Regions from separate parts of the Psychrosphaera aquimarina genome, predicted to be linked through region 2. Evidence: predicted binding sites of a transcription regulator. Region 2 holds the regulator's gene; the other holds the start of a gene.

Region 1 (3,434 bases), on a different contig from region 2:
CTGTACAACCAACAATAGCGCCATCAGAGTTTTTAACTAAATCTAATGCGTACCATTCACTGTAAACAGTAGTTTTATGTTTAACATTTTGTTGGTACAAAAGGTGTAATAAAGCGTGACCAGTACGGTCTGCAGCAGCCGCTGTTCTAGCAGCTTGTTCGCCACCAAAGTTTTTAGACTGACCGCCAAATGGACGTTGATAAATACGACCATCTTCAAAACGAGAAAAAGGTAATCCTTTATTTTCCATTTCAATAATGGCTTCAGGACCTTCTTTACACATAAATTCGATTGCGTCTTGGTCACCGATAAAATCAGAACCTTTAACAGTATCGTACATGTGTTGTTCCCAGTGATCTTCATGGGCGTTGCCCAATGCTACTGTTATTCCGCCTTGAGCAGAAACAGTATGAGAACGAGTTGGGAAAACTTTTGAAATCAAGGCAACCGTTTGGCCTGATTCTGCAATTTGCAAGGCCGCACGCATTCCCGCGCCACCTGCACCGATTACAACGGCATCAAATTCTTGAACTGTGATAGACACTACACACCCCACAATATGAATAGACCAGTTACAACGTAAGCTAATCCTAATAAATTAAGAACAAAGCTTAAGAACGTACGTAGTTTTGGACCTTTAACATAGTCCGTTAATACTTGCCAAAGTCCGATTCGAGTGTGAACCCAGATACAAAGCAATGTAATAAACGTGAAAACTTTAACGGCTACGTTATCGAATAACGCTGACCAAATTTCAAAGGTAACGACTGGAGTTGTTAAAAAGAAGCCTAAAATGAATATTGTATAGGCTGTCATAAATAATGCGGTAGCCCTTAAAGAAACATAATCCTGGACTCCATCTCTCTTTAATGATGCTTGATTGATCACCATATCCACACTCCAGCTAAAATTACAGTTACTAACCATATAGCAATGGATAGCGTAGCACTTAGGTTTCCTGACTCTAACTCTTCCCAATAACCCATATCCATTATTAGATGACGTATGCCACCAATAATATGGTAAGAAAGAACTGCCAATGTACCTATAACAATAACTTTACCGATCACACCTTGCATTAGCGATTTTGCTAATTCAAAGCCTTCTGCTGATTGTAAAGAAATACCCCATGCTACGATCACAAATATTAAGGCGAAGAAAAGCGCAACGCCCGTTATACGATGTAGAATAGAAGCTTTTGCCGAGGCTGGCATTGAGATTGATGTCAGATCTAGATTTACAGGTCTTTGTTTTTTCACGGTTGCATGCCTATCCGAGCTGTTTATTATTTTTATGTCTGATCCATAAGTAAATGAATCACCCCATTTTATTTATAAAAATGAACGCCAATGAAATGATGTTCAACCCTTATAAAAACTGCATTGAATACGTGTGCAGTGCGACTCAGTATATATAGCCAAAATCAATATGGCAATTTCTGTTTAAATTTAATGTGTTAAAGAATTTCATGCGTACAAAAAATAGCTAATAAGTTATACTTTCGTATAATTATTCACCATTTGTGCAATAAAATTGACTTTTTACTCTATTTTGTAGTTACAATGGCTGGATTTTCAAAATTAACTATGTGACAAATGTTGAATTCAATAATACATTTAGTGACTAGTAACAATTATAAAACAACAATTTGAGGAGAGCATGCATGACAGATAAGAAGGTCACCGTTCAAATCACTGGACAAGACGCATTCGAACTGCCAATGATGTCTGGTACAGCTGGTAATGATGTTATTGACGTGAGAACGTTAGGTTCAAAAGGCGTTTTCACCTATGACCCAGGCTTTTTAGCAACTGCATCATGTCAATCTAAAATCACTTATATCGATGGTGATAAAGGTGTGTTATTACATCGTGGTTACCCAATCGAGCAATTAGCTGATGGTTCTAACTATATCGAATTATGTTATTTACTACTTCATGGTGAATTACCAAGCCCTGAAAAATTAGTAACATTTGAAAATACAATTAAAAACCACACTATGATCCATGAAAAGATTGCTACATTCTTTAATGGTTTTGTTGTAGATGCACATCCAATGGCGATGTTATGTGGTGTTGTTGGTGCTATGTCTAGCTTTTATCATGATGATTTAGACATCTCTGATCCTAAACAACGTCAACGTAGTTCGTACCGCTTAATTGCTAAGTTACCAACTATTGCAGCTATGGCTTATAAATACAGTATCGGTCAACCGTTTGTATACCCACGCAACAACCTTTCTTACTCAGAAAACTTCTTAAACATGATGTTCTCTGTACCTGCTGAAGATTATAAAGTTAACCCTATCCTTGCTGATGCAATGGATAAAATCTTCATGTTACATGCGGACCATGAGCAAAATGCTTCGACATCAACAGTGCGTTTAGCTGGTTCTTCTGGCGCTAACCCTTATGCATGTATTGCTGCTGGTATCGCATCTTTATGGGGACCTGCTCACGGCGGCGCTAACGAAGCATGTTTAAACATGTTAAAACAAATCGGTAGTGTTGATAAAATTCCTGAGTTTGTTGCAAGAGCAAAAGACAAAGCTGACCCATTCCGCTTAATGGGCTTCGGTCACCGTGTTTACAAAAACTTCGACCCTCGCGCAAAAGTTATGCGTCAAACTTGTCATGAAGTATTGTCTGCATTAAACGTTAGTGATCCATTGTTAGACGTTGCAATGGAACTAGAACGAATTGCATTGGAAGATGAATACTTTGTATCTAAGAAGTTATACCCTAATGTAGATTTCTACTCAGGTATTATCTTAAAAGCTATCGGTATTCCTACTAGCATGTTCACTGTTATCTTTGCAATGTCTCGTACTGTTGGTTGGATTAGCCATTGGGACGAAATGTTAAGCGAAGAAGGCCAAAAAATAGGTCGTCCTCGTCAGTTATATACTGGTGCAGCGAAACGTGATTATGTTGCTCCTACAGACCGATAAAAACTCGGCTTAGGATCAAAAAAGGCAGCTAATCGCTGCCTTTTTTTATAGCTACATTTTAATTTTTTACAGTGGTTCTATCACTATATTGGAGTCTAACTTTCGAATCACACTGGCACTTTTACGTTCATTAGTGATCATGGCTTTCTGACCAATTTTAACTGAAACATTTCTATATAACTGCCTATGCGCTAACACTTTTATTTCATTGATATATTCTGCTCGTTTTTCAATTAATACTCGACGGAAATAGATATATTTTTTCACTTTGGTGATTAAAATAAGTAACTTTTTATCTTCAATGGTTTTTTCAGTCGGATTGTCTATCGTTGAAATTTTTTTCTTCAACTCTCCAACTCGTTGTTCTAAGACGTTTGTCCACTCCCACAACTCATGTTCTTTTTGTAAAAATACGTCGTATACCCTGTTCATATTAATATCTACAGGTATGTTAGTTTCGCTCCCACCCAATATACCAACGTTT
Region 2 (3,434 bases):
GCGCTGAATATCAAGTTGATTTCCTTCCTAAAGTAAAAATTGATCTCATTGTCTCTGACGATGATGTTGAACGTTGCATAGAAGCCATCATAAAAGCGGCTCATACTGGTAAAGTTGGAGATGGTAAAGTATTTGTCTCTGATGTTGAACGCGTTATTCGTATACGTACGGGTGAACAAGATAACGAAGCTATTTAGGAGTATTGATTTTGGATCAAGTAAATAGTGCAGTAGAGACCTTAGTTCAGAGTTCAAATACGTTATTTATATTATTAGGTGCCATCATGGTGTTTGCTATGCATGCCGGTTTTGCTTTTTTAGAAGTAGGGACGGTTAGGCATAAAAACCAAGTAAATGCGTTAGTAAAGATCATGGCCGATTTTGGCGTTTCATGTATAGCGTACTTTTTCATTGGCTATTGGGTTGCATACGACACCACTTTTTTTGCCAGTGCAGAAGTGTTGTCACAAAATAATGGTTATGACCTAGTTAAATTTTTCTTTTTAATGACCTTTGCCGCCGCAATACCGGCTATAGTTTCTGGTGGTATCGCCGAACGTGGCCGTTTTTATCCTTTCTTATTTGCGTCTATGTTAATCGTAGGTTTGGTGTATCCATTTTTTGAAGGCCTTATCTGGAACGGCAATTTGGGTTTTCAAGCTTGGTTAGAAATGACCACTGGGGCGCAATTTCATGACTTCGCGGGTTCCGTTGTTGTACATGCTGTTGGCGGATGGTTAGCCTTTGTCGCTGTATTATTTCTAGGCATGCGCCAAGGTCGCCGCCGGGGTGGTAAATTAGTTGCGTTTGCTCCTTCCAATATACCGTTTTTAGCTTTAGGTGCATGGATCTTAAGTATTGGGTGGTTTGGTTTTAATGTGATGTCAGCCCAAACGTTGGATGGCATATCGGGCTTAGTTGCTGTCAACTCACTAATGGCTATGGTGGGGGGTATTATTGCTTCGTTATACTTTGGTAAAAACGACCCAGGTTTCATTCATAATGGGCCTCTGGCTGGGCTTGTGGCGGTATGCGCAGGTTCAGATATTATGCATCCAATCGGCTCACTAGTGGTAGGCTTAGTTGCTGGTGGGCTATTTGTTTGGTTATTTACCTATGTACAAAACAAATTTAAGTTTGATGATGTATTAGGTGTGTGGCCTTTACACGGTGTATGTGGTGCGTGGGGGGGATAGCTGCGGGTATCTTCGGCAGTGAGGCGTTTGGCGGTTTAGGTGGCGTTTCGTTCTCGGCGCAAATAATAGGGACATTAAGTGGAATTGCATTAGCTGTAGCTGGTGGGGCAATAGTCTATGGACTCATAAACTTATTATTTGGATTAAGGCTTTCTGAAGAACAAGAGTTTGATGGTGCTGATTTATCTATTCATAAAATTGCGTCAACCAATGATGAATAAACATTAGTCGTTAAAACAACGAGCGCAACACTTTTAAGTGCTGCGCTTTTTTATTTATACAGATTCAAATAATTGTCTGATGTTTTTAATTGTATGTTCGATGTCACTGACTTTCAGTGGGGCGATAAATATAGTGTCATCACCTGCAATAGTACCTAATACACCTTCTGCTTTACCGACTGAATCTAACAATCGGGCAATAAGCTGTGCTGCACCTGGGCTAGTACGTATGATCACCATAGATTCATTGTGTTCAATGTCTAATACTAACTGTCTTAATGGGCTTTTAGCCGTTGGCATGCCTAACTCAGCAGGTAAACAATACACCATTTCTAGTTTGGCATTACGTGTTCTTACTGCGCCAAATTTAGTCAATAATCTGGATACTTTTGATTGACTCACATTATCAAATCCAAGCCCTTTTAAGGCCTCGACGATATCGCCTTGAGAACCGAATCTTTCTTCTTTTAACAGCGCTTTAAATGACTTAATTAATTCTTCTTGTTTTACTTGGCTCATGGATTCCCCTTCTAACTTGGGCGCAGTTTAAAGTATTTAACTAAAATATACTAATTTAGACTAAATGCTAATTGAGTTTTTACTCATATTTAAGTATGGTTTGCCCGCAAAATGTACTCTACACAAAATGACTTCGGAGAAGAATATGAAAGTTGCAGTATTAGGTGCCGCAGGCGGTATAGGTCAAGCTCTATCTTTATTACTAAAAACTCAATTACCAGCGGGCACAGAATTAGCGCTATATGATGTTGCGCCAGTTGTTCCAGGTGTTGCTGTTGATTTGAGCCACATACCTACAGCTGTAAAAGTGGAAGGTTTTGGTGCTGATGACTTAGATAAAGCATTAACGGGTGCTGACGTTGTATTAATTCCAGCTGGCGTACCTCGTAAGCCTGGCATGGACCGTTCAGATTTATTTAACATCAATGCTGGTATCGTTAGAAACTTAATTGATGCAATTGCAGATCACGCTCCAGAAGCATGTATCGGTATCATTACTAATCCAGTTAACACGACTGTTGCAATCGCAGCAGAAGCATTAAAAGCGAAAGGTAAATATAACCCAGCTAAATTGTTTGGTGTAACAACACTAGACGTTATCCGTGCTGAAACGTTTGTTGCTGAATTAAAAGGCTTAGACGTAGAAGAAATCGTTGTTCCAGTTATCGGTGGACACAGTGGTACTACAATTCTTCCATTACTTTCACAAGTTGAAGGTGCTGATTTCACACAAGAAGAGATTGAGCAATTAACTCACCGTATCCAGAATGCGGGTACTGAAGTTGTTGAAGCTAAAGCGGGTGGCGGTTCTGCTACATTATCAATGGGACTTGCAGCTGCACGTTTCTGCTTAAGCTTAGTAGATGCATTAAACGGCGAAGACGACGTTTATGAATATACTTATGTTGAAGGCGACGGCGAAGATGCTCGTTTCTTTGCACAACCAGTATTAATTGGTAAAGACGGCGTGAAAGAAATTTTACATTACGGCGATATCAGTGAATATGAAGCTAAATGTAAAGCTGACATGTTAGACGGTCTTAAAGCTGACATTAAATTAGGCGAAGATTTTGTTAATAATCCAGCATAATAAGCTATAAGCTATAAGCTATAAGCTATAAGCTATAAGCTATAAGCTATAAGCTATAAGCTATAAGCTATAAGCTATAAGCTATAAGCTATAAGCTATAAGCTATAAGCTATAAGCTATAAGAGAAAGGTGCATATTGAATGCACCTTTTTTTATGTCCGAAATATGAGTGATAATGTTGCGAAACTGATATGACTCCATAAAAGTAGACTTTATTTTAGTTATAGTGCTTTTAATCTTGCAATTATATTTTGGTGATCTGATGTTGAAGCACTTTCAAAAAGTTCATGTTTTATTTCAAGGGTATAAGTAAAGTCACTTTGCTGTAAACTTAATTTAGGGTTAATAATTGTCCAATATATTGATAATGGCTTATCTGCAGAAAGCCCAGAGTAATTTGTGTTTGCGT

What was found. Region 2 encodes ArgR, which controls arginine synthesis, uptake and breakdown. Its sites were predicted from a motif close to ANTGAATANNTATTCANT; they were not measured.
Region 1: gltA (citrate synthase) is a predicted target of ArgR. The motif match lies at 1,382-1,399, and genes of this name have one in related genera.

The regions. Positions count from the first base shown of each region.
Region 1 covers NZ_JAWCUA010000010.1:1,274,449-1,277,882, reverse strand. The annotation lists gene sdhA (succinate dehydrogenase flavoprotein subunit) at 1-544, opposite strand, end outside; gene sdhD (succinate dehydrogenase, hydrophobic membrane anchor protein) at 544-891, opposite strand; gene sdhC (succinate dehydrogenase, cytochrome b556 subunit) at 885-1,259, opposite strand; gene gltA (citrate synthase) at 1,664-2,950, shown strand; gene RT723_RS17755 (flagellar assembly protein A) at 3,017-3,434, opposite strand, start outside.
Region 2 covers NZ_JAWCUA010000007.1:797,474-800,907, reverse strand. The annotation lists gene RT723_RS10105 (P-II family nitrogen regulator) at 1-197, shown strand, start outside; partial or broken gene RT723_RS10100 (ammonium transporter) at 209-1,416, shown strand; gene argR (transcriptional regulator ArgR) at 1,471-1,935, opposite strand; gene mdh (malate dehydrogenase) at 2,081-3,025, shown strand; gene RT723_RS10085 (hypothetical protein) at 3,247-3,434, opposite strand, start outside.